3 regions of the Pseudomonas sp. GW821-FHT05D12 genome follow, and region 3 is predicted to be linked to each of the others. Evidence: riboswitches for the same ligand, from Rfam matches in the RefSeq annotation. Region 3 holds a riboswitch; each other region holds the start of a gene.
The links. A riboswitch is a leader RNA that binds a small molecule or an ion and turns the genes downstream of it on or off. The one in region 3 is predicted to bind cobalamin.

Region 1: another riboswitch for cobalamin. It lies ahead of cobO (cob(I)yrinic acid a,c-diamide adenosyltransferase); the one in region 3 lies ahead of AC07SI_RS16805 (CbtB domain-containing protein).
Region 2: another riboswitch for cobalamin. It lies ahead of AC07SI_RS09975 (CbtB domain-containing protein); the one in region 3 lies ahead of AC07SI_RS16805 (CbtB domain-containing protein).

What each region holds. Positions count from the first base shown of each region.
Region 1 is NZ_JBWKSN010000009.1:163,599-173,905, reverse strand. It holds gene AC07SI_RS18435 (C40 family peptidase) at 1-188, shown strand, start outside; gene AC07SI_RS18430 (C40 family peptidase) at 333-872, shown strand; gene AC07SI_RS18425 (PQQ-dependent sugar dehydrogenase) at 916-2,229, opposite strand; cobalamin riboswitch at 2,329-2,592, shown strand; gene cobO (cob(I)yrinic acid a,c-diamide adenosyltransferase) at 2,672-3,283, shown strand; gene AC07SI_RS18415 (cobyrinic acid a,c-diamide synthase CobB) at 3,280-4,671, shown strand; gene bluB (5,6-dimethylbenzimidazole synthase) at 4,668-5,318, shown strand; gene cbiB (adenosylcobinamide-phosphate synthase CbiB) at 5,315-6,223, shown strand; gene cobD (threonine-phosphate decarboxylase CobD) at 6,216-7,205, shown strand; gene AC07SI_RS18395 (cobyric acid synthase) at 7,202-8,653, shown strand; gene cobU (bifunctional adenosylcobinamide kinase/adenosylcobinamide-phosphate guanylyltransferase) at 8,781-9,302, shown strand; gene cobT (nicotinate-nucleotide--dimethylbenzimidazole phosphoribosyltransferase) at 9,299-10,307, shown strand, end outside.
Region 2 is NZ_JBWKSN010000004.1:433,058-443,364, reverse strand. It holds gene AC07SI_RS10000 (monovalent cation:proton antiporter-2 (CPA2) family protein) at 1-1,352, shown strand, start outside; gene AC07SI_RS09995 (DcrB/PsbP domain-containing protein) at 1,425-1,979, shown strand; gene AC07SI_RS09990 (alpha/beta hydrolase) at 2,046-2,765, opposite strand; gene cobF (precorrin-6A synthase (deacetylating)) at 2,777-3,532, opposite strand; gene AC07SI_RS09980 (histidine phosphatase family protein) at 3,542-4,132, opposite strand; cobalamin riboswitch at 4,169-4,298, shown strand; gene AC07SI_RS09975 (CbtB domain-containing protein) at 4,331-4,543, shown strand; gene AC07SI_RS09970 (CbtA family protein) at 4,563-5,291, shown strand; gene AC07SI_RS09965 (DUF4865 family protein) at 5,293-5,832, opposite strand; gene AC07SI_RS09960 (LysR family transcriptional regulator) at 5,926-6,792, shown strand; gene AC07SI_RS09955 (LysR family transcriptional regulator) at 6,907-7,884, opposite strand; gene AC07SI_RS09950 (peptidylprolyl isomerase) at 7,935-8,876, opposite strand; gene AC07SI_RS09945 (YbjN domain-containing protein) at 8,873-9,340, opposite strand; gene AC07SI_RS09940 (DNA repair protein) at 9,360-9,986, opposite strand; gene AC07SI_RS09935 (putative porin) at 10,005-10,307, opposite strand, start outside.
Region 3 is NZ_JBWKSN010000008.1:123,352-133,658, forward strand. It holds gene nfuA (Fe-S biogenesis protein NfuA) at 1-388, shown strand, start outside; gene cobM (precorrin-4 C(11)-methyltransferase) at 644-1,390, opposite strand; gene AC07SI_RS16795 (cobalamin biosynthesis protein) at 1,460-1,852, opposite strand; gene AC07SI_RS16800 (CbtA family protein) at 1,849-2,553, opposite strand; gene AC07SI_RS16805 (CbtB domain-containing protein) at 2,565-2,753, opposite strand; cobalamin riboswitch at 2,851-3,056, opposite strand; cobalamin riboswitch at 3,904-4,102, shown strand; gene cobW (cobalamin biosynthesis protein CobW) at 4,196-5,257, shown strand; gene cobN (cobaltochelatase subunit CobN) at 5,261-9,022, shown strand; gene AC07SI_RS16820 (magnesium chelatase ATPase subunit I) at 9,627-10,307, shown strand, end outside.

The DNA of each region.
Region 1 (10,307 bases), on a different contig from region 3:
CAGCGGGTCGTGGTCGCGTCAGCCATGCCGGTATCTACCTGGGCGATAACCAGTTTATCCACTCCAGCAGCCGTCGCAGTGGCGGTGTTCGAGTCGATAATCTGGGTGACAGCTACTGGAGCAAAACCTTCATCGAAGCCAAGCGCGCACTCGCCATGGCCCCGACGACAGTTACCGCTAGCAAGTAAACTTAAAGTGATACTTGAAGTTTGACGTGTAAGCGCTAGAATCCCTGGATATTGTTGAAATCCGTTCGCGCGAGCTTTGCTTGCGCGTTCTGGTTTTCAGCGTTCGGCAGCGAAAGCCGCATCCAGACCAGGATTGTTCTGCACATGTCGACCTCGGCCCGCCTGATTCTCATTGTTTGCGCCGCGCTGCTCAGCGCCTGCGCCAGCCGTCCACCGCCGCCCGCTCCCGTAGCGGTGAAACCCAAGCCGGTGTTCAACTACTCCACACAGAATTTTTCGCCTGCTGCCGAAGATGTGCTCTTCCGTGCCTTGGGCCTGGTTGGCACGCCTTATCGATGGGGCGGCAACACGCCGGACTCAGGGTTTGACTGCAGTGGCTTGATCGGCTTTGTGTTTCGCGATGCGGCCGGTATTTCCTTGCCGCGTACCACCCGTGAGCTGATCGTGATGCGCGCGCAGGACGTCAGCGAGCAGAACCTGCAAACCGGCGACCTGTTGTTCTTCGCCACCGGTGGCGGCTCCCAGGTCAGCCACGCCGGGATCTATGTGGGTGAGGGCCGTTTCGTGCACGCGCCACAGACTGGCGGTACGGTGAAGCTGGATACCTTGTCCAAGGCGTATTGGCAGAATGCCTACCTGAGTGCCAAGCGCGTATTGCCAGGCAATCTGGCGCGTAACCCATGACGGACCGTATCACTGTAGGAGCCGGCAAGCCGGCTCCTACCCATCATTTAGCGGCCGACACCCGCCACACCTTGTTCCCCACATCATCTGCCACCAGCAAATCCCCCTGCTGATCAATCACCACGCCCACCGGCCGGCCCATGGCTTTCTCATCCTTGTCGAGGAAACCGGTCAGCACGTCCACGGGCTGCCCCTTCGGCTGGCCAGCCTCGAACGGGACGAAGATCACCTTGTAGCCACTGTGCGGCTTGCGGTTCCACGACCCATGCTGGCCGATGAATGCGCCGTTGCTGAACTGGGCTGGCAGTTTGCTGCCCTCGGCAAACGTCAATCCCAGGGAGGCGGTGTGCGGGCCCACTGCGTAATCCGGCGCGATCGCCTTGGCGACCAGGTCCAGGTTCTGCGGGCTGACGCGCACGTCCACATGCTGCCCGTAGTAGCTGAAGGGCCAGCCATAGAACGCGCCGTCCTTGACTGAGGTGATGTAGTCCGGCACCAGGTCGCTGCCGATTTCATCGCGTTCGTTCACTGCCGTCCACAGCTTGCCGCTTTGTGGTTCCCAGGCCATGCCGTTGGGGTTGCGCAGGCCGGAGGCGAAGATGCGGTGCTCGCCGCTGGCACGATCGACTTCCCAGATGGCCGCCCGGCCCTGTTCCGCATCCAGGCCGTTTTCACCGACATTGCTGTTGGACCCGACGCTCACATACAGTTTGCTGCCGTCCTTGCTTGCCACCACGTTCTTGGTCCAGTGGTGATTGATGCTGCCGCCCGGCAGGTCGACGACTTTGGTGCCGGCCTCCTTGATCGCGGTTTCACCTGGTTGGTAGGGGAAGCGCAACAGCTTGTCCGAGTCGGCCACGTACAGATCGTTACCGACCAGGGTCATGCCGAACGGCGAATTGAGGTTTTCCAGGAACACCGTGCGCGTTTCGGCGACGCCGTCGTGGTCGGCGTCACGCAGCAAGGTGATGCGGTTCGGGCTCGGCACAGCGGCGCCGGCGCGGCCCATGACTTTCTCCATGACCCAGCCACGAATACCCTTGGCGTCATCCGGCTTGGGTGGCGCGTTGGTTTCCGCCACCAGCACGTCGCCATTGGGCAATACATACAGCCAGCGCGGATGGTCCAGGCCTTCGGCGAACGCCGCCACCTGGGTGCCGGCGGCGGCGGTGGGCTTGGCGCCGTCCGGCCAGCCAATCGCCGGGGCGATATTCACGGTCGGGATCAGGGTCTTGTTTGGCTCCGGCAACTTGGGCGACGGCCCGGTGCCATCGGAGACCTGCAAAGTAGAGCTTTCCCCGCAGGCAGCGAGGGTGCCGGCGAGCATGATAAGCAGGGCGAGTCTGGTTTTGTGCATGGTGTTCTCCTTAATACCTGTAAGGGTAGAGGAGGCCGGTCGTAGGATGGTTCAAGTGCAAGGCCAGCTTTAATTGACGCTCCACCCCCAACCCACTAACCTTCGCGGCTTGTTCCAGGTGCTCTGTGACCCATGGGTCGACGGAGTGAAACAGGGAAGCCGGTGAGTGAGCGCACTTGTACACAGTGCTGCCGCGATTCCGGCGCTGCCCCCGCAACGGTAAATGAGTCAAGACGGTGCTTTCTGCCACTGTATCGCGTGCGATATGGGAAGGCGCGCTGTCGGCCTGTCCGAGTGCTCTCTTTATAAAGAGCCAGGGCGCCACTCATGAGTCCGGAGACCGGCCTGGTTCATCCAACAGCATCACGGTGGGCGATGCTTGGCTGTCTGTTTATCCTTTTTCCTGCCCGCCGTTTTTGTCCAGCCCCAACGGAGAGCTGCCATGACCGATTCCCCCGACCGCGACGAACGCCACCTGGCGCGCATGCTGCGCAAAAAAGCCGTGATCGATGAGCGCATCGCCAACTCCCCAAACGAATGCGGCCTGCTGCTGGTGCTCACCGGCAACGGCAAAGGCAAGAGTAGCTCGGCATTCGGCATGCTCGCCCGGGCCATGGGCCACGGCATGCAGTGCGGGGTAGTGCAGTTCATCAAGGGGCGCAACAGCACCGGTGAAGAGTTGTTCTTCCGCCGCTTTCCCGAGCAGGTGCGTTTTCATGTGATGGGCGAAGGCTTTACCTGGGAAACCCAGGACCGCCAGCGCGATATCGCCGCCGCCGAAGCCGCGTGGGCGGTGTCGCGCGAGTTGCTGCAAGACCCGTCCATCGGCCTGGTGGTGCTGGACGAGCTGAACATCGCCCTCAAGCACGGCTATCTCGACCTCGACCAGGTACTCAGCGACCTGCAGGCGCGCCCGCCAATGCAGCACGTGGTGGTCACTGGCCGTGGCGCCAAGCCCGAGTTGATCGAAATGGGCGACACCGTCACCGAGATGGGCATGCTCAAGCACGCGTTCCAGGCCGGTATCAAGGCACAGAAGGGCGTCGAACTTTGAATCAGCCCCGTCATTGCCCGGCTGTCTTGATCGCCGCACCGGCGTCCGGCCAGGGCAAAACCACCGTCACCGCCGCGCTCGCCCGTTTGCACCGCAATCTGGGGCGCAAAGTCCGCGTGTTCAAATGCGGCCCGGACTTTCTTGATCCGATGATCCACGAGCGCGCCAGTGGTGCGCCGGTGTATCAATTGGACATGTGGATGGTGGGCGAGCAGGAAAGTCGCCGCCTTTTGTGGGAAGCCGCCGCTGAGGCCGACCTGATCCTCATCGAAGGGGTGATGGGGCTGTTCGACGGCACGCCGTCCAGCGCCGACCTGGCGCGGCATTTCGGCGTGCCGGTATTGGGCGTGATCGACGGCACTGCGATGGCGCAGACGTTTGGCGCCCTGGCCTTGGGCCTCGCGCGTTATCAGCCGGATTTGCCGTTCGCGGGCGTGCTGGCCAATCGCGTCGGCACCTTGCGCCATGCGCAACTCCTCGAAGGCAGTCTCACCGAAGGCCTGCGCTGGTATGGCGCGCTGTCCCGCGAAACCGGGATCGAACTGCCGAGCCGCCACCTGGGCCTGGTGCAAGCCAGCGAGCTGAATGACCTCGACCTGCGCCTGGATGCTGCTGCGCAGGCACTGGGCAGCAGTTGTGAAGTTGCCTTGCCGCCGCCGGTGACCTTCGCCGCCCCCGAAGTGATCGAGGCCGAGCCGTTGCTGGCCGGCGTGCGCATTGCGGTGGCCCGTGACGAAGCGTTTGCCTTCACCTACGGCGCCAGCCTCGACCTGTTGCGGGCGATGGGCGCAGAGCTGCGCTTTTTCTCGCCGATCCATGACCGCGAATTGCCTGACGCCGACAGTCTGTATCTGCCCGGCGGCTATCCGGAACTGCACCACCAGGCGCTGTCGGAAAATACCTCGATGCTCAATGCCATCCGCGCCCATCACGCGGCCGGCAAACCCTTGCTCGCTGAATGTGGCGGCATGCTCTACCTGCTGGACTCGCTGACCGACGTCGACGGCACCCGCGCCGAACTGGTCGGCCTGCTGCAGGGCGATGCGGTGATGCAAAAGAAACTTGCGGCCCTGGCCCTGCAAAACGTCGAGCTGCCGGAAGGCGTGCTGCGTGGGCACACTTATCACCATTCCCTGACCAGCACCGAGTGGCAGCCGATTGCCCGTGGCGTCAGCCCCAATGGTGGGCGCGGCGCCGAGGCGGTGTTCCGACAAGGGCGTATGACCGCGTCCTACGTGCACTTCTATTTCCCGTCCAACCCGAGGGCGGTGGCGGCCTTGTTTGCGCCCGACCCTGAGGTGGCCAGCGCCGGCAAGCCGGCTCCCACCATTTACCGCGTTGAATCCCCATCCACTGTGGGAGCGGGCTTGCCCCCGATGGGGCCATGACCGACAACGCCTTCCCCCAGGCCGACCGCGACGCCGTCTACCGCGCCATCGCCGAGCGCCGCGACATGCGCCACTTCAGCGGCGGCAGCGTGGCCCCCGAGTTGCTGCACCGCCTGCTCCAGGCTGCACACCAGGCGCCGAGTGTCGGCCTGATGCAGCCGTGGCGCTTTATCCGCATCAGCGACCGCCAACTGCGTGGGCAGATCCAGCAATTGGTGGAAGAAGAACGCTTGCGCACCGCCGAGGCGTTGGGCGAGCGTTCCGATGAGTTCATGAAGCTCAAGGTCGAAGGCATCCATGACTGCGCCGAAGTGCTGGTGGCAGCGCTGATGGATGATCGCGAGCGGCATATCTTCGGCCGGCGCACCTTGCCGGAAATGGACATGGCCTCGCTGTCCTGTGCGATCCAGAACCTGTGGCTGGCGGCTCGCGTCGAAGGGTTGGGCATGGGCTGGGTCTCGCTGTTCGAGCCCCAGGCCCTGGCCGACCTGCTGGGCCTGCCGCCCGGCGCGAAACCCCTGGCGGTGTTGTGCCTGGGGCCGGTGGCCGAGTTCTATCCGGCACCGATGTTGCAGCTCGAAGGCTGGACCGAACCACGGCCGCTGAGTGACATGTTGTATGAGAATGTGTGGGGAGTGAGTCAATGAGTGTGGCCTTGCTGTGTGTCGCTGCAGTGGCGCTGGATGCGCTGCTGGGTGAACCCAGGCGCTGGCATCCGCTGGTGGCGTTCGGCAATTTTGCCGGGCGCATCGAGCAACGTTTCAACAGCGGTGGCCGTGGCTGGCGCAGCCATGGGGTGACCGCGTGGTTTATCGCGGTGGTGCCGCTGACCCTGCTGGCGACCGCCTTGTCGTGGGCGCCGTATATCGGCTGGGTGCTGGAGATCCTCGCGCTGTACTGTGCCCTCGGCATGCGCAGCCTTGGCGAACACGTGATCCCGGTGGCCCAGGCGCTACGCAGCGATGACCTGGAAGAAGCCCGCAAGCGCGTGAGCTACCTGGTCAGCCGCCAGACCAGTAAACTGGATCGCACCGAAGTCGCCCGCGCCGCCACTGAGTCGGTACTCGAAAACGGCAGCGATGCGGTGTTTGCCGCGCTGTTCTGGTTCGTCGTCGCCGGCGTGCCGGGCGTGGTGCTTTACCGCCTGAGCAACACCCTCGACGCGATGTGGGGCTATCGCAACGAACGCTTCGAGCGCTTCGGCTGGGCTGCGGCGAAAATCGACGATCTGCTGAACTACATTCCGGCGCGCCTGGTGGCGTTGACCTACGCAGTGCTGGGCAAAACCCGCCTGGCGCTCAAATGCTGGCGAACCCAGGGCCCGACGTGGGACAGCCCCAACGCTGGCCCGGTGATGGCCGCCGGTGCTGGCGCCTTGGGCGTGGAGCTGGGCGGCGCGGCGATCTACCACGGCGAGGTGCATCAACGGCCGCCACTGGGCGAAGGCCCGGCGGCGGATGCCGATTCCATCGACCGGGGCTGGCAACTGGTGCAGCGCGGCGTATGGTTATGGCTGCTGATCCTATGTGCGGGGGCGCAATTCTATGCTTGAACACGGTGGCCGGCTGCGCAAGGCGGCGATGCAGTACGGGATTGCCGAGGCTGATTGGCTCGACCTCTCCAGCGGCCTGGCGCCGTGGCCCTGGCCGATCCCCGAAATCCCGCTGCGAGCCTGGGCGCGCCTGCCGGAAACCGACGACGGCCTGGAGCAAGCCGCCAGCGAGTATTACGGCGCTGCGCATCTGTTGCCGGTGGCCGGTTCCCAGGCGGCGATCCAGCTGCTGCCGCGCTTGCGCCGTGCGGGCAAGGTCGGCGTGTTGTCGCCGTGCTATGCCGAACACGCCGAAGCCTGGCGCCGCGCCGGTTATGTGGTGCGTGAGGTGCAGGAGCAGGAAGTCGACTTCTTCCTTGATGGCCTCGACGTGCTGGTGGTGGTCAATCCCAACAATCCCACCGGCCTGAGCCTGGCGCCGCAACGCCTGCTCGACTGGCACACCCGGCTGGCCCAGCGCGGCGGTTGGCTGGTGGTGGACGAAGCGTTCATGGATGTCACCCCGCAACTGAGCCTGGCCAGCCAGGCCCATCAGGTCGGTTTGATCGTGCTGCGCTCATTCGGCAAGTTTTTCGGCCTGGCCGGTGTGCGCCTGGGCTTCGTGCTGGCCGAACGCAAACTGCTCAAGCTGCTCGCCGAACAGGTCGGGCCCTGGGCCGTCAGCGGGCCGACACGCGTGCTGGGCCAGGCCTGCCTGCGCGACACCGCCGGGCATGCGCGGCAACGTGCGCGCTGCATCGAGGCCGGCCAGCGCCTCTACGCCTTGCTCAAGCGCCATGGTTTCCAGCCCCAGGGCGGCTGCGCGTTGTTTCAATGGCTGATCACACCGCATGCCGAGCGCATGCACGAATTCATGGCCCAGCGCGGCATTCTGCTGCGCCTGTTTGTCCACGACAGCAGCCTGCGCTTTGGCTTGCCCGACACCGAGGCGGACTGGCTGCGCCTCGACGAGGCCCTGGGCGCCTACAAGGAAGCTGCATGACTACGCTGATGGTGCAAGGCACCACCTCCGACGCCGGTAAAAGTACCCTGGTGACCGCGCTGTGCCGTTGGCTGGTGCGCCAAGGCGTGGCGGTGGCGCCGTTCAAGCCGCAGAACATGGCGCTCAACAGTGCCGTGACCGCCGAGGGTGGCGAAATCGGCCGCGCCCAGGCGGTGCAGGCGCAGGCTGCCAACCTCGCACCCCACACCGACATGAACCCGGTGCTGCTCAAACCCAACAGCGACACCGGCTCCCAGGTGATCATCCACGGCCGCGCCGTGACCAGCATGAACGCCGTGGCCTACCACGACTACAAAGCCATCGCGATGCAAGCGGTGCTGGCCTCCCACGCGCGGTTGAGCGAACGCTTCCCGGTGGTGATGGTCGAGGGCGCAGGCTCCCCGGCGGAAATCAACCTGCGCGCCAATGACATCGCCAACATGGGGTTCGCCGAGGCGGTGGACTGCCCGGTGCTGCTGATCGCCGACATCAATCGCGGCGGCGTGTTCGCCCATCTGGTGGGCACCCTGGAGCTGCTGTCCCCGAGCGAACAGGCGCGGGTCAAGGGTTTCATCATCAACCGTTTTCGCGGCGACATCGCGTTGTTGCAACCGGGCCTGGATTGGCTCGAAGCGCGCACCGGCAAACCGATGGTGGGCGTGTTGCCCTACGTGATGGACCTGCACCTGGAAGCCGAAGACGGCATCGACCAGCGCCAGATCGACAAGGCCGCGCAAGTGCTCAAAGTGGTGGTGCCGGTACTGCCGCGCATCAGCAATCACACGGATTTCGACCCGTTGCGCCTGCACCCCCAGGTGGATTTGCAGTTCATCGGGCCGGGCCAGCCGATCCCGGCCGCCGACCTGATCATCCTCCCAGGCTCGAAAAGCGTGCGCAGTGACCTTGCCTACCTGCGTGCCAATGGTTGGGACAGCGCCGTGGCCCGGCATTTGCGCTACGGCGGCAAAGTGCTGGGGATTTGCGGTGGCCTGCAGATGCTCGGGGAGCAGGTGCATGACCCGCTGGGCCTCGAAGGGCCGGCCGGCTCCAGCCCTGGCCTGGGGCTGCTGGCATTCAGCACGACGTTGGAAGAAGAGAAGCAATTGCGCAATGTGCGCGGGCGTTTGTTGCTGGAGAACGCCGAGGTCAGTGGCTATGAAATTCACGCGGGCGTGACGTCCGGCGACGCGCTGTCGACCGCCGCGGTCCTGCTCGATGACGGCCGCAGTGATGGCGCGCAAAGTGCCGACGGGCAGATTCTTGGCACTTACCTGCATGGCCTGTTCGAGACGCCGGCGGCGTGCAGCGCCTTGCTGCGCTGGGCCGGCTTGCAGGATGTGCAGGAGGTGGATTACCACGCCCTGCGCGAGCGCGATATCGAGCGGTTGGCCGACTTGGTGGAAAACCACCTGGATACCGAACTGCTGCGCACGCTATGTGGGATTTGACGGTGCGCACGCACTCTCCCTGTCGGCGCTGGCTAGGCACCTCGTTGAATCAGCAAACCCCGGTTGACGCCATCGCTGGCAAGCCCGCGCCTACAGTTGAGCGGGTGGTAAATAGAGGGAGTGTCCCATGCACCAACTGATTCTCGGCGGCGCTCGCTCCGGCAAAAGCCGCCTGGCGGAAAAGCTCGCCGCTGACAGCGCGTTGCCCGTCATCTACATCGCCACCAGCCAGCCGTTGGACGGTGAAATGAACGCGCGCGTGGCCCTGCATCGCCAGCGCCGCCCCGACCACTGGGGCTTGATCGAAGAACCCGTAGAACTGGCGCGGGTGCTGCGCGAAAACGCCGCGCCGGATCGTTGCCTGCTGGTGGATTGCCTGACGCTGTGGCTGACCAATCTGCTGATGCTCGAAGACGCCGACCGCCTGGCGTTCGAGCGCGATCAATTGCTGGAAACCCTGGCCGCGCTGCCGGGGCAGATTATTTTTGTCAGCAACGAGACCGGACTGGGTGTCGTGCCGCTGGGCGAATTGACTCGCCGCTATGTGGATGAAGCCGGTTGGCTGCATCAAGCTTTGGCCGAGCGGTGTCAGCGTGTGGTCCTGACGGTTGCCGGCCTGCCCCTGACTTTGAAAGGTACTGCGATATGACTGACACCTGGTGGCTCAACCCCTGTAAGGCGATTGACGCTCAAGCGCGTGAACAAGCCTTGGCACGCCAGCAACAATTGACCAAGCCGGCCGGCTCCCTTGGCCAGCTCGAAGCGCTGGCGGTGCAATTGGCCGGCCTGCAGGGCCAGGTCAAACCCTCGGTCGAGCAGCTATGGATTGCGATTTTTGCCGGTGATCACGGTGTGGTAGCCGAAGGCGTGTCGGCGTTTCCGCAGGAAGTGACCGGGCAGATGCTGCTCAATTTCGTCAGCGGCGGCGCGGCGATCAGCGTGTTGGCGCGGCAGTTGGAGGCGCAACTGGAAGTGGTCGACCTCGGCACTGTCACGCCGTCGCTGGATTTGCCCGGGGTTCGTCACTTGAACCTCGGCGCGGGCACGGCCAACTTCGTCAACGGCCCGGCAATGACCGCAGCCCAGGGGCGCCTGGCCCTGCAGGCCGGGCGTGAGAGTGTGCTGCGCGCGCGCGAAAGCGGCGCACAGCTGTTTATCGGCGGCGAGATGGGCATCGGCAACACCACTGCCGCCAGTGCACTGGCGTGTGCCTTGCTCGATTGCCAGGTCAGTGACCTGACCGGGCCAGGCACCGGGCTGAACGCTCAGGGCGTCAGTCACAAGGTGGCGGTGATCGAGCGCGCGCTGGCCGTGCATGCCGGGCAGCGCGGTGATGCATTGCAAACCCTGTTCAACCTGGGCGGCTTTGAGATCGCGGCGCTGGTGGGCGCCTATCTGGCCTGTGCCCAGGAAGGCATCGTGGTGCTGGTCGACGGGTTTATCTGCAGCGTCGCTGCACTGGTTGCCACGCGGTTGAATCCGGCCTGTCGCGAGTGGTTGCTGTTTGGCCATCGTGGCGCCGAGCCGGGCCATCGTCATGTGCTGCAGAGCCTCGACGCGCAGCCCTTGCTGGAACTCGGCCTGCGCTTGGGCGAGGGAAGTGGGGCGGCGCTGGCGGTGCCGTTGCTGCGCCTGGCGTGTGCGTTGCACGGGC
Region 2 (10,307 bases), on a different contig from region 3:
CCATCCTGTTGTTCCAGGACATTGCCGCAATCCCGCTGATCGCCATGGTGCCGCTGCTGGCCGGCAGCGATCATCCGACCACCGAGGCCCAGGGCCTTCAACACGTGCTGCAGATCCTCGGCAGCATCGCCGTGGTGATCATCGGCGGCCGCTACCTGTTGCGGCCGGTGTTTCGCATCGTCGCCAAGACCGGCCTGCGTGAAGTCTCCACCGCCACCGCGTTGCTGGTGGTGATCGGCACCGCCTGGTTGATGGAACTGGTGGGCGTGTCCATGGCCCTCGGCGCCTTCCTCGCCGGCCTGCTGCTGGCGGACTCGGAGTACCGTCACGAACTGGAATCCCAGATCGAGCCGTTCAAGGGCCTGCTGCTCGGGCTGTTTTTCATCAGCGTGGGCATGGGCGCCAACCTCAGCCTGTTGCTCAGCTCGCCGCTGGTGGTGATCGGCCTGACGCTGCTGCTGATCGGTCTGAAGCTGCCGCTGCTCTACGCCGTGGGCCGCATGGTCGGTGATCTCAACCGCGAAAGCGCGCTGCGCCTGGGCGTGGTGCTGGCGGCAGGCGGGGAATTCGCCTTCGTGGTGTTCAAGATCGGTCGCGACCAGGGCCTGTTCGAACCGCACCTGTACGACATCCTGGTGCTGACCATTACCCTGTCCATGGCCGTGACGCCGCTGCTGCTGTTGGTGTGCCCGAAGCTGTTCAAGCCCAAGGTCAAGCCGGTGGAAGTGCCCGAGGAATACCGCACCATCGAAAGCGATGCACCGCGCGTGGTGATCGCCGGCATGGGCCGCATGGGGCAGATCGTGGCGCGGATCCTGCGTGCGCAGAACATCTCGTTCATCGCCCTCGACACTTCGGTGGAAACCATCGAGCTGACCCGCAGTTTCGGCGGCATGCCGGTGTTCTATGGCGACCCGCAACGCCCGGAAATCCTGCATGCCGCCAAGGTCGACCAGGCGGAATTCTTCGTGATCGCCATGGACGACCCGGAGATCAACATCAAGACCGCCGAGCTGGTGCGCAGCCTCTACCCGCACATGAAGATCATCGCCCGCGCGCGTAACCGCCAGCACGTGCACCGCCTGGTGGACCTGGATGCCTCGCCGGTGCGCGAGACCTTCTACTCCAGCCTGGAAATGAGCCGCCGTACCCTGGTGGGCCTGGGCTTGAGCCAGGCCCAGGCCGATGCGCGCATCACCCGTTTCAAAAACCACGACTTGCAAGTCCTCGCCGCCCAACACGCGGTGTACGACGATGCGGCCAAGGTCATGCAGACCGCCCAGGAAGCCCGTGCAGAACTGGCGCGACTGTTTGAGATGGATCGGCTCGAGGAGGAGTCCGACAAGGTGTAAGGCTTCGGATGAACGATATTGCGAAATTTCTGACAGAATATGCCGCAATTTCGTTCATCCCTGGAGCGCTTCATGGCCACTTTCACCAAGACCGCCGTCCTGCTGGCCCTTGCGCTTACCGCCGGCAGCGCCTTCGCTGCTGCCAAGCCTGCCACGCAAACCCTCTCCACACTGGGCGGTAAGTTCACTTTCAGCCTGCCCAAGGCCTACGTCGCCGACACCCTGCCGGCCGGCAAGGCCGAAGATGGCACCGCCGACACCCAAGGCACGATGTACGCCAACCAGACCACGAAAAGCGTGGTGATCGTCGCCGAAACCGTGCGTAACGACGGAGTTACCATCCAGGACAACGACACGCAGTTCCTCGACGGCGCCGTGGCCGGCTTCGTCAAGGACCAGACCGCTGCACTGCCCGACTTCAAGAAACTCAGCGAGAAGAAACTCACGTTCAAGGGCCTGGGGTTGCGCCAGGTGGACAGCACCGCCACCCAGGGCGGCGGCAAGACCTTGAACTCCACTTTCCTCGGCGGTTCGGGCAACCATTTGCTGGTGATCCAGGCCATCTCGCGGGCCGATGATGTGAAGGGGCATGCGGAGTTGGTGAAGCAGATCACCGGCGGCAAGTGAGCCGATCTTCCTGACATCACCAACAAATGTGCGAGCTGGCCAGCCAGCTCCCACACTTAGCCAACGTCAGTTCAGGCTTTTTTCCAGCCAAACCTTCAGGTCCTGCACCTCCGCCTCGCTGATGGTATGCGGCATGCCCGGATAGCCATGAAACTCCGGCGTCAGCCCCAACCCCGTCAGCACCTCATTCGCGCGCGTCGCCGACGTATACGGCAGCGCCTGGTCCAGGGTGCCGTGGCCGATAAAGATCGCCAGCTGTTTCAGGCGTTCATCCGGCTTCAGCTCGGCCTTGAGCACCGGCAACACGCTGCCACTCAACGCCGCAATCCCACGCACCAACGCAGGCTTACGCAAGCCCACCTCGTAGGACATGATCGCACCCTGGCTGAAACCGACCAGGAACACCCGGTCACTCTGGGTGTGGTATTTGGCGGTGGCCTGGGTCACGAAGTCTTCGAGCAGTGTGGCGCTGCGCTGCAAATCAGCCGTTTCGCCGTTGTACTCGCCGTCGCCCGGGGTCTTGGTAAACCAGCGAAAACCATGCGGGTCGACCGGCATCGGCGCACGGGCCGACAGGTAGGTCCAAGTGGAGGGCAGCGCGTCCTTGATGCCAAACAGGTCCTCCTCGTTGCTGCCGAACCCGTGCAGGAAAATCACCAGTGGCTGGTTGCGCGCATCGCCCTGGGTCTGTTCCAGGTATGAAAGCGGCAAATCGGTATGCAGGCTGGTATCGGCCTGGGCGGCACCGGCCACCAGGGCCAGCGCCAGGGCAAACAGTTTGAGCATGGGACGTTACCTCAGGGTTTGCGCAACAAATAAGTGTCCATGATCCAGCCATTCTCCAGGCGCGCCGCCTTGCGCACCCGTTCAATTTCTCCAGCCACTTCGCTGACCTTGCCGCTGATCAGGATTTCATCCGGCGTGCCCAGGTAGGCGCCCCAATAAATATCCAGGCCTTGATCCGCCACGCTGCGGTAGGAATCTTCGGCATCGAGCATTACCACCAGGGTATCGGCATCACTCGCCTGCCCTGCGGCCAAACGGCGCCCGGTGGTGATTTCGACGGACTTGCCGATGCGGTTCAGCGCCACCTTGTGCTGGGCCGCCAGGGCTTGCACGCTGGTGATGCCGGGGATGACTTCAAACTCAAAGTGGCAGCGGCCACTGGCGAGGATCGCCTGCAGGATACGAATGGTGCTGTCGTACAGCGCCGGGTCTCCCCAGGCCAGGAAAGCGCCGACTTCACCGTCAGCCATTTCCTCATTGATCATGCGTTCGAACGTCGCCTGCTTGTCGCGGTTGAGGTCCTGTACGGCCGTGGTGTAGTCGATATCCCCGCGCACACGCTCGGGGCAGTCGGCCTCGACGAAGCGGTAGCCGGGCTCGGTGATGTAGGTCTCGCAAATCTCGCGACGCAGGTCGATCAGCTTGTCCTTGCTCTGGCCCTTGTCCATCAGGAAAAACACGTCGGTGCGGTTCAGCGCTTTCACGGCCTGCATCGTGATGTAGTCAGGGTTGCCGGCGCCAATGCCGATGATCAGGATGCGTTTCATGGGTTGCTCTCAGTGCGGGGCGTGGATTTTGCCATGTTCATGCGGCCAGGCGTGAGTTTCCAGGCGCAGGCGCCAGACAGTGTTGAAGCGCAGTTCGGTGGCGCAGAGTGGCTCGACGTCGATCCGGTAGAACATCGCGACGGGCAACTGCAACACGTACAGCATCGCGGCGCGGATGACAAAGGGATGGGTGATAGCCACTACGTGCCCGGGCTGTGTTTCGAGGGTTTTCATCCACTGTGCCACGCGTGCGCAAATCTGCTCGACCGACTCGCCACCGTGGGGCGCACTGGCACTGTTGGTCATCCAGTCCTGCAACTGGCCATGATCCAACTCGCTGATGGCCTGGCCCTTCCAATCGCCGAAGTTGCCATCGCGCAGGGCTTCTTCAATCACCGGCGCACTGCCGAACAAACCCGCCGTCTGCCGGGCGCGAGCCTCGGGTGCGCAGAGCAGGCGCAGGTTTTTCGGGTAGCGCCCGGCCAGCGATGACGCGGCAGCTTGCCAGTCCATCGCCACCGATTCGTCATCGGGAAAGCGCCCCTGCTTTTGCAACGGCGTGATGGCATGGCAGATAAGGGTCAGACGGGTGGCCTGCATCACAATTTCACTCTGTTTCAGCGCGCAGTCAGCGTAGACTGGCAAAGTTGTTTCAACATGTTACAACGAACATGAAAGAGGAAGCCGGTTCGATTCCGGCGCGGTCGCGCCACTGTATTCGGCCCAGTAGCCGTAAGCCAGACCCTGTTTCAGCCCCTTCGCTATCCATTTCGGGACGCGTCATCCCTGGAGGTTCTCATGGCTAACACTGCTGCAACCCATCCTGATGTCTATGTGCCGACGATCCCGCTGGGCGAAATCCTGCCCTGGGCGATCTTCGGCGGCCTGCTGCTGATGCTGGCGATTTACTTCGTCGGTGCCGAGCAAGGCGCCACTGCGGTGTTCAAGGGCATGTACGTGCACGAGTTTGTGCACGACGGTCGCCACCTGCTGGGTTTCCCCTGCCATTAATTCATAAGGGAGACACACCATGACAGGGCAATTACTCGTACGCGGGATGCTGGTGGGCCTGCTCGCCGGCGTGTTGGCCTTCGGTTTCGCCAAGGCCTTCGGCGAGCCGCAGATCGACAAGGCCATCGCCTTTGAAGACCAGATGGCACAGATGCACGGCGATGCGCCGGAAGAAGAACTGGTGAGCCGCAAGGTGCAAAGTACCTTCGGCCTGTTCACCGGCGTGGTGGTCTACAGCGTGTCCCTGGGTGGCCTCTTCGCCCTGGTGTTCGCCTACGCCCTGGGCCGCATCGGCAAGGTCGGCCCGCGCGGCCTGGCGGCGCTGCTGGCATTGGCGGCCTTTGTGACGCTTATCCTGGTGCCCGGGCTCAAATACCCGGCCAACCCGCCTTCGGTGGGGGACCCGCAGACCATTGCACAGCGCACCAGGCTGTTCTTCCTGATGCTGCTGGTGTCGGTGGCGGCGGCCGTGATCGCGATCAACGCCGCGCGCAAGCTGATTGCCCGCCGTGGCGTGTGGAGCGGCGCGATCCTCGGCGTGGCGCTGTACATCGTGATCGTCGCAGTGGCCGGCAGCCTCTTCCCGGTGATCAACGAAGTGCCGGAGCAGTTCTCGGCCGTGCTGCTGTGGAAATTTCGCGTGGCCTCGTTGGGCATCCAGTTGGTGCTGTGGACCACCCTGGGCCTGGTGTTCGGGGCGGTGGCCGAGCGCAAGCTCAGCCAGCCAAAAGCCCGATTCAACTCCTGAGTCAAATCCCGGGATGGGCCAGGTAAAACACCTGGTAGCCCGTCCCGGGATGGTCCGCCTGCAACGCCTTGGCCGACAAGGTGATCCGTACCAGCCGCCAGGCCTGCACATCCAGCGCGAGGAACACCGCAAAGGTGTCGCCGCTATCCGCCAACTGCTGGTTGCGACTTTTCTCCTCGGCCAGGATCGCCGCCCTGTCCGCCCCCGGCTCCAACGCCCATTCCTCGCGGTACAGACTCAGCGCGGTCTGCGCCGGCCCACGTTGCACATCCAGCGGCAACCAGCTCTCGATATACGGACGGCCGAAGCTGTCGAGCACCTTCTGAAAGCGCTCTCCGAGCAGAAAATCGGCGGCCTGCAGTGGGTCGGACCATAGATACACCGAGGCATACACTTTGCCTGCGTGCTCCTGGGCGATAAACGCCTTGAACAGCAACCCCTCGGCGTGATCCCACAACGGCCCCAATTGCGCGGCGCGGCGGCGGATCACGGCCATGTCGTAGTCGGCAGGCAAGCGGTGTGAATACTGTTTGGCAAACATGAAGAAGCTCCCGTGCAAGTTGAGGGTTCAGCTTGCGCAGCGCCGATGATTTCAACAAGATATCAGCCGATATATGTGCGATAAGGATTGGATATGACTGACGCGCTAAAACCGCTGGATATCGACACCGTGCAGGCCTTTGTGCTGGTCGCCGACTTCGCCAGTTTCACCCGCGCCGCCGCAGCCCTCGACACCTCCCAGGCCGCCATCAGCCTCAAGCTCAAGCGCCTGGAAGAACGCCTGGGCTATCGCTTGCTGGAGCGCACGCCGCGCCATGTGCGGCTGTCACCGCAGGGCGAGCACTTTATCGTTGCCGCGCGCGCCCTGCTCAATGCCCACGAACGCGCACTGGGCGATATGGGCAGCCAAGCGCCCCGGCGCCTGGTGATCGGCATCAGCGACCATGTGGCCGGTCCCGACCTGCCAACCTGGCTCAGCCGCCTGGCCGCCTACGACCCGTTGGTGATCCTTGAAGTACGTATCGCGTCCTCCCGCGACCTGGTGGCCGCCTTCGACCGCAATGAGCTGGACGCGGTGATCGTGCGCAATGAGGGCGAGCGCCAGGACGGCGAAGTGTTGGCGGTGGAACGCTTTGGCTGGTTCGCCGCGCCCACCTGGCAACACCGCCCCGGCACGCCGCTGCGCATGGCAACCATGGCCGCGCCCTGCGGCGTGCGGCACCTGGCGACGCGCGCGCTGGATGCGGCGTGTATCGACTGGACCGAGGTATTTGTTGGCGGCGGGGTGATGGCCGTGGGTGCGGCAGTCACCGCCGGATTGGGCGTCGCTGCCCTCGCCCACCGCGTGGCCCCGGCCGGAGCGGTAGAGGTGAGCGAGCAATACGGCTTGCCGGCCTTGGCCGTGAGTGAGGTGGTGCTCCATAGCCGCATCAGCGACACGCGTTCGCGGGAAACCTTGCGGGCCCTGAGTGCGACCTTTCGTGGCGTGTTGCAACGCTGATCAGCCTTTCTGTGGGCGCTGGCTTGCCTGCGATGCAGGCACCTCGATCCACCAGGCACACCCGCTGTGAGCGCGCGACCGCCAGCAGCCGCTACCCGGACAACGGACAAACACTCAGCCAAACCACTCCCGCCGCCCTTCAAACGTGCTGACGATCAACTCGACAATCATCTGCACCGCCTGCGCATGCTGCACCTGCGCATTCACCGCCAGCCACACCTGGCGTTGCATGCTGTCGGCCAGCAACCCCGGCAGTGCCACCAGCCCGCGGTCGAAACTGCTCATGTAGTGCGGCAGCAAACCGATGCAGGCGCCGCAGCGGATCATCTCCAGCATCAGCGAATAGGCCTGCACCTGCACCACCGCCGCCAGGCGTTGCTCCACCACTTGGTTCCACGCCTGCAGGGCGTCGACCTGTGCATCGGGTTGCCATTGCACCAGCATGTAGTCATTCAGGTCGTCGACGCTGTCCGGGCGCGTGGTCAGGCGCGAATAGCGCTTGGCGATATGCGGCAAATATTCCAGGCGGGCCAGGGCCCGTGGCGGTTCGGTGGCGAAGCTCGGGCCGGGCACCGGGCCGTCGGTGTCGGAGAGCCACACCACCACATCGACGTCCACCGCTTGCAGGGACAATTGGCTGTCGAGGGAGATGATCTCCAGGCGCACGCTGGCGTTGCGGCGCAGCAAGGCAATCAGGTCACGGCCGAGGATGTCGTGCAGGATCGGCTCGGCCACCGCCAGGCGAATCAGCGGCTGTTCCAGCACCGGCAGGCGCCGCTCATGGGCCAGGGCTACCAACTGGGCCTGCAACTGCAAGCCGTCGCGGCTGAGCACCAGGCCGTTGCCCTGATAACTGAACAACGCATGGCGCAGGTGCTCCTCCAGTTGCGCCAGGCGCTTGCGCAGCAGCGTCGCCTTGATATTCAAGCTGCGCGCGGCCTGCATGAAACAGCCGCAGCGCGCACTGACCAGGAAGTAGCGCGCCACCTCCGGATCGATCTCGGCGGCCAGGGCCAGCCAGGCGCCACGTGACTCGGATGGCGCGCGATAGGTTGAAGGCCCTTGTTGGCCGGACGGTTCCAGTAATGCCATGTGAGACTCCCTGTCTGTCGGTCGGTGCATCCAATGCGGGTGGTCGCGGGTTACTCCAGCACTTTGTTCAACTCGGCACCGTCGATACTCAAGGTCGCGGTGTTGAGCATGCCTTCCAGGTAGGCCTTGGCGATCTGTTCCTGACGTTGGGCACGCAGGGCCTGGGTCAGGCGTTCGCGCAGTTCGTCGAGGCTGGCGGTGCGCGCCGGCTGTTGGCTGGTGAGCTTGAGCACATGAAAGCCCGCCGCACTCTGCACCGCGTCCGATACCGCGCCGACCTTGAGCCGCGACACCGCGCCGCGCACCTCGGGCACCAGTTGCTGCAATGGCTGCAGGCCCGAATCACCGCCACGCGCAGCAGTCTCGGGGTCCTGGGAAAACTGGTTGGCCAGGGCGGCGAAATCCCCCGGTGCGGCCTGTGCCCGGCGGCTCAGTTCCTGGGCCTGGCGGCGCACCGTGTCGAGGTTTTGCGGGTCATTCACCGCGAGGAAAATCTGGCTCACCCGGTACAGCGGCGGCGTCACCCATTGCGCCTTGCCGCTGTCGTAGGCCTGCTGCAATTCAGCCGCGCTGGGGTAGTCCGCCGGTACCTGGCTGACCGAGAGCATGTAGTCGCGGAACACGATCTGCTCGGTGGCGGCGCGGGTCTGCTGCTCCACCTGCGGGCGCTGGCGCCAGCCCTGGGCGTCGGCCTGTTCGAGCACGGCCTTTTGCGCCAGCCGTGAGCGAATCCAGGTTTCCAACGCGCCACGGTTGCCACGCAGTTGCTCGCGAGACTCGGCTGGCAGGCTCGCCAGCACGCTCTTGAGTTCGACCAGGTCGATCTGCTGATTGCCCAGGCGCGCCACCGCGGGCCCGGCCGGCGCCGGATCGAGCAGCGGTGCCGGTTGCTGGGCGGCCACCGGGTCGCTGCCCGGACGCAGGCACAGCGCCACGGCCACCACCAGCACCGCCAGCGCGCCGGCGCCGACCATCAGGGTTGGCTTCTTCACAGGACGGGTGCCTCTTCGCCGACCGCCGCAGCCTGGGCCTGCAACTGCGCGGCCTGCTGGCTGTATTCACGCAGGTAGACGATGAATTCCTGCAGCAAGCGGTCCCACAACTCCAGCTGGCTGCGCAGGTGCGAGGCGCCGACGCCGGCCACCACCACGTCCATTTCCATCAGCAAGAATTCGCCCTGCAGCGACAACCGCGCAAAGCGGCGCGAGGCATTCCACACCTGCGCCAGGCCTTCGGGCAACTCGCCCTGCACGCGCAGTGCGCAGCTGTAGGTAAAGTCCACGTAGCCGCCCTGCTCCGCCGCCGGATTGCCGAAGCGCACGGCAAAGCCGATGCCCTGGCTGGCGCTGAGCAGTTGCACGATGCCGTTCTGTTCGCTCTGGTTGACCCGGTAGCCGGCTTCCTGCAGCAACTCGGTGAGGCTCTGGGGGGTGACGCTGGTGATCAATTCGTTCATGTGCGGTTCTTCCTTGTGATCAATGGTTGACGCCCGCCTGGGGCGCATCGAAACGGCTCTTGTAGAGATCGTCGCCAAAGCCCTGGGCCAGTTCCTCGAACTTGACCCGCGCGCTGCTGGCGAAGGGCTGGCGAATACTCATCACCTCAGCCACGTCAATCTTTTCGTAGGCCGTCAGCAATTGCTGCGCCACGCCGTACATCTGTTGATTCTTGACTGAACATTGCTGCACTTGTGTGTCACGTTCACTCAACTGTGCCTGCAAGCGGGCGCGCTCGGCTTCCTTGCCTTTGGCCAGGACCAGCAGTTCCTCATACGCCTTCTTGAACTTGCCGATCTGCTCATGGCTGGCCGCGACCTGGGCTTGCGCCTGGCTGTGCAGGTTCTGTTGCTGGCCGGCCAGTTGCTCGGCCGTGCCACGGGCCTTTTCCAGCTCGGCCGTCAGTTGCTTGATTTGCGCCTGGGCCTGCTTGGCCTGGGCCTCAGCGGCGACACGCGCCGCACTGGCCTGGGCCTGCTCGCTTTGCAGCGCCTGCAATTGCTGGGTGGTGCTGCGCAGTTGCGTACGCAGGCGTTCCTCCATGCCTTCGGCGCAGGCGCCGCTGGCCACCAGCAGCAACAACAGCCCGCAGATTCGCGTGTTCATGTGGCATCTCCCTGCGCATCAAAAGCGCGTGTTGAGTTCCAGTTGCATCACATCGACTTCGAACGGCGCGCCATACACTTCGGACGCGCTCAACCAACGCGCACTGGCGTAGATGTTCTTGTCGATGCCGTAGTTGCCGGCGATGAAATAGCCCTTGGCGTTGGTGCCGCCCAAGTGGAACGAGGAATCGTTGAAACCGTCAGGCAAGGCGTCGGGCTGGATGTACTTGTAGCCAGCCAGCACATTCCAGTCGCCGCGCTTGCGCATCTCCAGCGCGCTGCCGAGGGTCATCTGCACCATCAGCGCGTTGCCACCGCTTTC
Region 3 (10,307 bases):
GTACATCGACGCCTTCAGCGAAGCCTTCCTCGACGACGCCGTGGTCGACTACGCCACCGACCGTATGGGCGGCCAGTTGACCATCAAGGCGCCGAACGCCAAGGTGCCGAACGTGAATGCTGACAGCCCGGTCAACGAGCGCATCAACTACTACCTGCAAACCGAGATCAACCCGGGGCTGGCCAGCCACGGCGGTCAGGTCAGCTTGATCGATGTAGTGGAAGACGGTATCGCCGTATTGAAATTCGGCGGCGGCTGCCAGGGCTGCGGCCAGGCGGACGTGACCCTGCGCGAAGGCATCGAGCGCACCCTGCTGGAACGTATTCCAGAGCTCAAGGGTGTACGCGACGTGACTGACCACACGCAGAAAGAAAACGCCTACTACTGAGTAAGGCGTTCACTGCGAACAAAAAAACGGCGCCCCGTGAGCGCCGTTTTTTTATGCTTTAAATTCAATGGTTTAAGCTATCTATCTGACAGATAAGATTAAGTGTGGGAGCGGGCTTGCTCGCGAATGCGGTGCCCCGGTCACTCAATCAGTTGACTGACACAGCGCATTCGCGAGCAAGCCCGCTCCCACATTTTTGATTTATATTTTATTCATTTAAATCAGTGTCTTATATTTGATTAATGAGGTTGAGCATTAAGGCCGATAAAGGTGTGCATGCCCAGCCCGATACAGCGACGACTCGCTGAAACTGTCACTCGCCAGCACTCGACCCACCACAATCAACGCGGTACGCCTGAAGCCCTTGGCGGCGACCTTTTCGGCAATGTCACTCAACGTTCCCAGCGCCCAATCCTGATCCGGCCAGGTCGCCCGGTGCACCACGGCAATCGGGCAATCGGCGCCATAGTGCGGCAGCAGTTGCGCGACGATCTTCTCCAGGTGATTGACCCCCAGGTGAATCGCCATGGTCGTGCCGTGTTGCGCCAAGCTTTCAAACGCTTCGCCGGCGGGCATGCTGGTTTTGTCGGCGTAGCGGGTCAGGATGACGCTCTGCGCAATGTCCGGCAGGGTCAATTCGGTCTCCAGCAGCGCTGCACACGCCGCCACCGCGGTCACGCCGGGGATGATCTGAAATGGAATGCCCAGCTCGTGCAAATAGCGGATCTGCTCGCCGATCGCGCCATACAGGCTTGGGTCACCGGAGTGCACCCGCGCCACATCCAGGCCATTGGCGTGGGCGGCCTTGATCAGGTCGATGATCTGTTCCAGGTGCAGTTCGGCGCTGTTGACCACCTGCTGCGCCTGATGGCCTTCCAATACCGCCGCCGGCACCAGCGAGCCGGCATAGATAATCACCGGGCAGCTGCGGATCAGCCGCTGGCCTTTGACGGTGATCAATTCCGGATCGCCAGGGCCTGCGCCGATAAAGTAGACGGTCATGGTATTTCCTGTTTAAAAGCGGGCGTGTATGAACATTGTTCATGTTCAGGGCAGGCAATTATCGGGGTTTTAGCCTGCGCAGGCCAATGCAAAAGTCGCCTGGGCGTTTTTTCGGCGGGTGATCAGCAGGCGGGCAGGGCCGCTGGCGAGATGTTCGGCGAGGGCCAGGGCGGCGCTTTCGGCGACGCCATGACAGCCTGTGTGGGCGAACGCGACGGCTGATTTGTGGCTCAGCCGGTTTTCATACACCGCCAGTTGGTCGGCGCTGAAGCACTGCAGCGGCAGCTCAAGCAGGCGGGACAGGGCGATCAGGCCCGGTTCATCCTGCCTGCGGTCGATGCTTGCCAGCGCAGTGATGCGCTGGCGCTCGATCCCCCCTTCGGCGAGGGCGCTGTCCAGCAGGTCCAGCAGGGTGTGAACATCACAGCCGCGCTGGCAGCCCAGGCCGACCACCAGGGTCATGCCGAGTATTGATTGTCGCGGTTGCGGCGGAACAGCCAGGCGCTGATCAGGCCCAGGGCCAGCCAGAACGCCACGTTGGTCAGCTGCGAAGCGATCTTGAACTGCGCTTCCAGGGCTTCCGGGGCCAGCATCGAATGCACTTCCGGCTGCGGTGCGCCGATCACGTGTGGCACCGCCAGGATCGCCACGCCGAGGATTTTCAGCAGCCAGTTGCGACCGAACACGATCAGCGCAATGCCGGCCGCCGTCGAGGCCGCGGTGCCGATCCACCAGATCTGCCGTTGTGCGAGATCGGCAGCGGCGGTGCCTGGCAGCTCAGGCGGCAGGCCCAGGGTCGGTGCCAGTACGAAGGTCGCATAACCGGCCAGGCCCCACAGCAGGCCTTGGGCGGTGCGAGTAGGCGCGCGCAAGGTGTAGAGGCCGGCGAGCATCAGGGCAAAACCCACGGCAACAACCAGGTTGCCGCCGGTGGTGGAGAGCACGCGTTGCCAGCCGTCTTCCGGCTCCCAGGCCTCGGCGTCGTGGCTGTGGGCGGCGGCGCCGTCGGCATGTTGATGTGCCACTTCAGTAGTGGCCGGGGCGTTTTCGAACGTTTCCGCCTGCAAAATCAACGGAGCTACCCAGAAACTTTGCAGCAGGGTCAGCAGCAGGGCGGCCAGGAGGCCGGTGAAACCTGCGGTTTGCGCAATACGCTTGATCATGTCGGCAGGTCTCAGTGGCACGGGAACGCGGCGCTGTGGCGGGTATCGTGGGCAGCGTTGTGCACTGCTTCGATGTGCGAGAAACCGGCGAAATACACCAGGCACGCACCGAGAATCGACGCGCCGATGGCGGCGGTCAGGCGTTGGCTCAGGGTGGCGGAGCTGCTGGCGGTGTGCGAGGTGCTGCTGATGATCGACATGGCGCGTCCCTTCTGGGTGTCAGGGTGAAACGAGCGCATGAAAACCCCGCGAGCCAGGCACGCAGGGTTCTGAACAGCGCCCGCCCACCGCGGGTTTGTTATCTGATTTTTTCGGGCCGGTCTCCGGGCTTGCGAGGGGGCTCCTGGGGGAGTCCTGAAAGCGTCGCCTTCCCATGCCCTTGGCACAGTGGATCTGACGCTTCGCTCGCTTACCGTTGCGGGGGCAGCACCGGACTCGTCATGTGATGACTCACCGGTTTCCCGTTTCACCCTGTGAAGGGCACCCGAAACAAGGTGTGTAGGAGAGCATGGGGGTGGGAGGGGAGTCAAATCGGTTGTGGGGGGTATATCCGATATTGGGGTGATGGCTGGAATTGGTTCCGCCCTTACGGCGGGTCACTTTTGGAAAAGAGCCCCAAAAGTAACCAAAAGGGCTCTTGCCCCAACACTCGGCACCTCGCCTAGGCTCGGTGTGCCCTCACTCCGGCTTGAATCCGTGGGCCGCCGCAATGGGCCATCCTTGGCCCAGTGCGGCTAACCCGGCGTCCTGCCGGGTTACCCACGGATTCAAGCCTGCGTTCGGCCAGCGTGTTTAATGGGGCGCCTAGATCAAGATCAAGGTCAAAAGCGGCTCGCTTCGCATCGTTGGTACGCTTTTTGATCTCTTTAGGAGCCGGCTGCCGGCGAAAAAAACGTGAGGACGCCGCGTTGGTTCTGGTGCTTCGCATCATCGTTAACGACCATCGCAGGCAAGCCAGCTCCCACAGGTTGACCGAGTTCGAGATAAGAATCCGGTCGGCTTTAAGGCCGCCGCGCTTTTGCTTTTGATCTTGATCTTGATCTAGGCGCCCCATCAAACACGCTGGCCGGAATTCGATATTGATTTGGGGGGTAAACCGGCAGGGATGCCGGTTTAGCCGCCCCGCGCCATGGATGGCGCGTGGCGGCGGCCCCCCAAATCAATGTCGGATTACGGGCACACCGAGCGTGAGCGAGGTGCCGAGTGTTGGGGCAAGAGCCCTTTTGGTTACTTTTGGGGCTCTTTTCCAAAAGTGACCCGCTGTAAGAGCGGAACCATAGGCCGCCATTACCGCAGAAACGGATATGTACACCAACCCAACCCCATCATTGACCATCCCCCCACCACTGCGTAGCCTTGCACCCTCGAGGTTCTTCAGCCCAGGCCGAAGCTAAGAAGGGAACGCGGTCCAATCCGCGGCTGCCCCCGCAACTGTAAAGGGTTTATCCGACTGCCACGCCACTGCCACCAGGCGGGAAGGCGCAGCCGGCGCCGGTCGCACGACCCGCAAGCCCCAAGCCAGGAGACCTGCCTCGCAACCGATTTTCCACTTCAACCGGGCGGGGTGATCCGGTGACGAAATCTGCCGCTGCGCGCCGCCGCAGGGCCTATCGTCCCGTATGCCCGCCCCAAAGGGCATCCGATGAAAACACTGGCCAAACTCCCCGTCACCATCGTTACCGGCTTTCTCGGTTCGGGCAAAACCACGCTGCTGCGCCATATGCTCGACAACGCCCAGGGCCGTCGCATTGCCGTGATCGTCAACGAATTCGGCGAGCTGGGCATCGACGGTGAAATCCTCAAGCAGTGCTCCATCGGGTGCACCGAGGAAGAAGCCAATGGCCGCGTGTATGAGTTGGCCAACGGCTGCCTGTGCTGCACCGTGCAGGAAGAGTTCTTCCCAGTGATGCGCGAACTGGTCGCCCGTCGCGGTGACCTCGACCATATCCTCATCGAAACATCGGGCCTGGCCCTGCCAAAGCCGCTGGTGCAGGCCTTCCAGTGGCCGGAAATCCGCAGTGCCTGCACCGTCGACGCGGTGATTACCGTGGTCGACAGCCCGGCCGTGGCCGCCGGCACTTTCGCCGCCTTCCCGGATCAAGTCGACGCGCAGCGTAAACTCGACCCGAACCTGGACCACGAATCGCCATTGCACGAGCTGTTCGCCGACCAACTGGCCAGCGCCGACCTGGTGATCCTCAACAAATCCGACCTGATCAGCGCGGAAGACCTGGCCCGTGTGCGCCTGGAAGTCGCCGAAGAACTGCCGCCGGCGGTGAAGATCATCGAAGCCAGCAGCGGGCGCCTGCCGCTCGACGTGCTGATCGGCCTGGGCGCCGGCTCCGAAGAGCACATCGACGGTCGCCACAGCCACCACGATCATCACCATGAAGGTGAAGACGATCACGACCACGATGCGTTCGACTCGATCTCCATCGACCTGCCGCAAGCCGACGAAGCGCTGCTGCTCGACGCCCTGACCCAACTCGTGGTGCAACACGGCATCCTGCGCGTCAAAGGCTTCGCGGCGATCCCGAACAAGCCGATGCGCCTGCTGATCCAGGGCGTGGGCACGCGGTTCGACAAGCACTTCGACCGCGCCTGGGCGGCCGATGAAGCGCGCATCACGCGCCTGGTACTGATCGGCCAGGAGCTGGATGCGGCTGGCCTCGAAGCGCAATTGCGCGCTGCCCTCAGCGTTTAACCCATGCACCTGCTCAGGACCCAGCCCGGTGGTTTCGTCTCGGACGACAATATTGCCGACCTTGGACAAACGCCCGCCGAACTGGTGATCCTGTGCAGCGGCGACTCCAGCCTGGCGCTGCTCGCCGAAGCCGCCCAGCAGTTGCCCGAGGATTACCCCAGCTTTCGCCTCGCCAACCCGATGCAGGTGCAGAACCATGCCTCGGTCGACCTGTACGTCGACGAGGTGCTGCGCCATGCCAAGGTCATCCTGATTTCGCTGCACGGCGGCATCGGCTATTGGCGCTACGGTATCGAGCGCCTGGTGGAGTTGGCCGAGCGCGGCGTGCAACTGATCCTGGTGCCGGGGGATGATCGCCCCGACCCGGAACTCAGCGGGCTGAGTACCGTTGGGGCGGCGGAACGCGACCGCCTGTGGCACTTCCTGCGCCAGGGCGGCCTGGGCAACGCGCTGGATTTCTACGGTTGCCTGGCGAGCAGTTACCTGGGCCGCAGCTACGCCTGGAACGAGCCGCAAACCCTGCCGCGCACGGCGATTTATCACCCGCACACAGCCAACCCGCGCCTGAATGACTGGCAGGCGGATTGGCGCGCGGAGTGGCCGGTGGCGGCGGTGCTGTTCTACCGCTCGCACCTGCAGGCGGCCAATACCGGTTTTATCGATGTGTTCTGCCAGCGCTTGCAGGCGGCGGGTCTCAACCCGTTGCCGATGGCGGTGGCCAGTTTGAAAGAGCCCGGCTGCCTGACGGTGGTCGAGGACCTGCTGGACGAGGTCGGCGCGGCGGTGATCCTGAACACCACCGGCTTCGCCCAATCCAGCCCGGAAGCCCCGCACCTGCGGCCGTTTCGCCGCAATATCCCGGTGATCCAGGCGATCTGCGCCCAAGACAACCAGCCCGGCTGGGAAGCCAGCGAACAAGGCCTGGGCCCGCGCGACCTGGCCATGCACATTGCCTTGCCGGAGCTGGACGGGCGCATCATCAGCCGGCCGATCAGCTTCAAGGACCTGGCCTGGCGCAGTGAGCGCAGCCAGTCGGACGTGGTGTGCTACCGCGCCGCGCCCGAGCGCATGGATTTTGTCGCCGAACTGGCCCGACGCTGGGTCGAACTGGCGCGGGTGCCGAATGCACAAAAACGCATCGCGCTGATCCTCGCCAACTACCCGACCCGCGACGGCCGTATCGGCAACGGCGTGGGCCTGGATACGCCTGCTGCTGCGCTGAATATCCTGCGTGCTCTGCACGCCGAGGGTTATCCGCTGCCCGCTGAGTTGCCGGAGAGCGGCACTGCGTTGATCCATGAACTACTGGGCGGTGTCACCAACGACCTCGACAGCCTCGACCTGCGCCCCTGCCATCAAAGCCTCGGCCTGGATGATTACGAGGCGATGTTCAACCGCCTGCCCGAGGCCAATCGCCGGGCCGTGCTGGAGCGCTGGGGTACCCCGGACCACGATCCGATGTGCCGCGACGGGCGCATGATGATCGCAGGCCTGCGCCTGGGCCTGACCTTTGTCGGCATCCAGCCGGCGCGCGGTTACCAGGTGGACGCCAGCGCGGTGTACCACGACCCGGACCTGGTGCCGCCTCACGGCTACCTGGCGTTCTATTTCTGGCTGCGCCATACCTACGGCGCCCATGGCGTGATTCATGTGGGTAAGCACGGCAACCTCGAATGGCTGCCGGGCAAGGGCGTGGGCCTGTCGGAAAACTGCTGGCCGGACGCGTTGCTGGGGCCGTTGCCGAATATCTACCCGTTTATAGTCAATGACCCGGGCGAGGGCGCCCAGGCCAAGCGCCGCACCCAGGCGGTGATCATCGATCACTTGATGCCGCCGCTGACCCGCGCCGAGACCTATGGGCCGTTGCGTGACCTGGAATTGCTGGCGGACGAGTACTACGAGGCCCAACTGCTCGACCCGCGTCGGGCGGTTGAGCTGCAAAAGGACATCCTCAAGTTGGTGCGCGAAACCCGCATCGACCAGGAACTTGAGCTCGACAACGACGCCGACGCAGCGGTGTGGCTGCCGCGCCTGGATACTTACCTGTGTGACCTGAAGGAGTCGCAGATCCGCGACGGCCTGCATATCTTTGGTGAGTCGCCTGAAGGCCGCCTGCGCATCGATACCTTGCTCGCATTGCTGCGCATTCCGCGCGGCGATGGGCGTGGTCCGCAATCGAGCCTGTTGCGGGTGTTGGCCAAGGCCTTCGACCTGGGCTTCGACCCGCTCGATTGCGCCCTCGCCGAACCCTGGACCGGCCGCCGCCCCATGGTCTTGCAGAAGATCGACGCGCAGTTGTGGCGCACCGCCGGTGACACCCGCGAGCGCCTGGAGCTGTATGCGGCGCGCTTGATCGAGCAGGCGCTGGAAGGGCCGTTGGAGCAGTTGGAGGAGCCCGGTTGGGAGGATGTGAAGGCCGTTATCGAAAGCCTGCGCATTGTCGTCGCACCGCGCCTGGATGCCTGTGGTCCAGCGGAAATGCGCGGCTTGCTCGACGCCCTGGGCGGCCGTTTCGTGCCGGCCGGGCCGAGTGGGGCGCCGAGTCGCGGGCGCCTGGATGTACTGCCGACGGGACGCAATTTTTTCACCGTGGACGTGCGTAACCTGCCGACCACCACCGCCTGGCGCATTGGCTTTCAGTCGGCGAACCTGATTCTTGAGCGACACCTGCAAGATCATGGCGACCACCTGCGCCAACTCGGCCTGTCGGTGTGGGGCACCGCGACCATGCGCACCGGCGGCGACGATATCGCCCAGGCCATGGCGCTGATGGGCGTGCGCCCGGTATGGGCCACGGGCAGCCAGCGCGTGGATGACTTTGAGATCCTGCCGATCAGCCTGCTGGACCGCCCGCGCGTGGACGTGACGCTGCGCGTTTCGGGGTTCTTCCGCGATGCCTTCGCCAACCTGATCCGCCTGTTCGACGCAGCCGTGCAGGCGGTAGCGGCGCTGGATGAGCCGGATGATATGAACCCGCTGGCCGCCAAGGTGCGCAGTGAGCGCGCGGCGCTGCTCGAGTCCGGCCTGGATGAAGCCGCCGCCGCGAAGCAGGCGGGCTGGCGTATCTTCGGCGCCAAGCCCGGTGCCTATGGTGCAGGCGTGCAGGGCGCGATTGACGGGCGCCTATGGCAAAGCCGCGAGGACTTGGCCGAGGTCTACCTCAATTGGGGCGGTTATGCCTACGGCGGCTCGGATGAAGGCACCGCCGCCCGCGAGCAATTTGCCCAGCGCCTGAGCCAGGTGCAGGCGGTGTTGCAGAACCAGGACAACCGCGAGCACGACTTGCTCGATTCCAATGACTACTACCAATTCCAGGGCGGCATGCTCGCTGCCGTGGAAACCCTGAGTGGCGACACGGCTGCCAGTTATCATGGCGACCACAGCCAGCCGGACTTGCCGAGGATCCGTACCTTGAAGGAAGAGCTGAACCGCGTGATCCGCTCACGGGCCGCCAACCCGAAGTGGATCGACGGCGTGAAGCGCCACGGCTACAAAGGTGCGTTCGAGATGGCCGCGACCGTGGATAACCTGTTCGCGTTCGACGCCACCACCGCGCTGATCGACGATCATCAATACGCCTTGCTCGCCGACGCCTACCTGCTCGACCCCGACACCCGCGCGTTTGTGCAGCAGCACAACCCTGCGGCGCTGCGCGACATGACCGAACGCATGCTCGAAGCCCAGCAGCGCGGCCAGTGGCAGGAGCCGGGGGCGTATAAGGAAGCGTTGGAAAATCTGTTGCTGGATATAGAAGAAGACGGCTGAGGCTGTCTGTGGCAAGTGGGCTTGCTGAGGATGAGTAGGTTTGTTGTGGCAAGTGGCCTTACTGAGGGTGAGCAGGCTTATTGTGGCAAGTAGTCTTATTGAGGGTGAGTAGGCTTGTTGTGGCAAGTGGCCTTACTGAGGGTGTGTAGGCTTTTTGTGGCAAGTGGCCTTACTGAGGGTGTGTAGGTTTGTTGTGGCAAGTGTCCTTACTGAGGATGAGTAGGCTTTTTGTGGCAAGTCGCCTTACTGAGGGTGTGCAGGCTTTTTGTGGTGAGCGGGCTTGCCCCGCGTTGGGCTGCGAAGCAGCCCCAAAACCGCACGCTGCGGTTTGTCAGAAACAAATGCGTTGGCTTTAATGGGGCTGCTGCGCAGCCCAACGCGGGGCAAGCCCGCTCGCCACAAAAAAGCCCACTGGCTGACAGAGGCTGCTAGTTACAACAAGCTCACTGGCTGACAGGGGCCTGCTAGTTACAACAAGTTCACTGGCTGACAGGGGGCCTGCTGGTCACAACAAGCCTACTGGCTGACAAGAGGCCTACTGGTCACAACACGCTCGACCACCACAGGAAACCGCCTGTGCCGCAGTATTTAACGAGAAATAGGCATGACTGATATTCCCCATTTTCCGCTGTCCGCCGTGGTCGGCGCCGATGACTTGAAGCTGGCGCTGTGCCTGACTGCCATCGACCCGAAGATTGGCGGTGTGCTGATCGAAGGCCCGCGCGGCATGGCCAAGTCGACCCTGGCGCGCGGCCTGGCCGATTTACTGGCCAGCGGGCAGTTTGTCACCTTGCCGTTGGGCGCCACCGAAGAACGTCTGGTTGGCACTTTGGACCTGAACGCTGCGCTGGGTGAAGGCCGCGCGCAGTTTTCCCCCGGCGTGCTGGCCAAGGCCGACGGGGGCGTGCTGTATGTCGATGAAGTCAACTTGCTGCCCGATCACCTGGTCGACCTGTTGCTGGACGTCGCCGCCAGCGGCACCAACCTGATCGAACGCGACGGTATTTCCCACCGGCACTCGGCGCGCTTTGTGCTGATCGGCACGATGAACCCGGAGGAGGGCGAGCTGCGGCCGCAGTTGCTGGATCGCTTCGGTTTCAATGTGGCGTTGAGCGGGCAGACGTTGCCGGCCGAGCGTGGGCAAATCATCCGCCGTCGTCTGGATTTCGACAGTGACCCGGCGGCGTTTTGCACGCAGTGGGCCGAGCAGCAGGCCGCGTTGCGTGAGCGCTGCACCCAGGCGCGGGCGCGGCTGGAGAGCATCGCGCTGGATGATCAGGCCTTG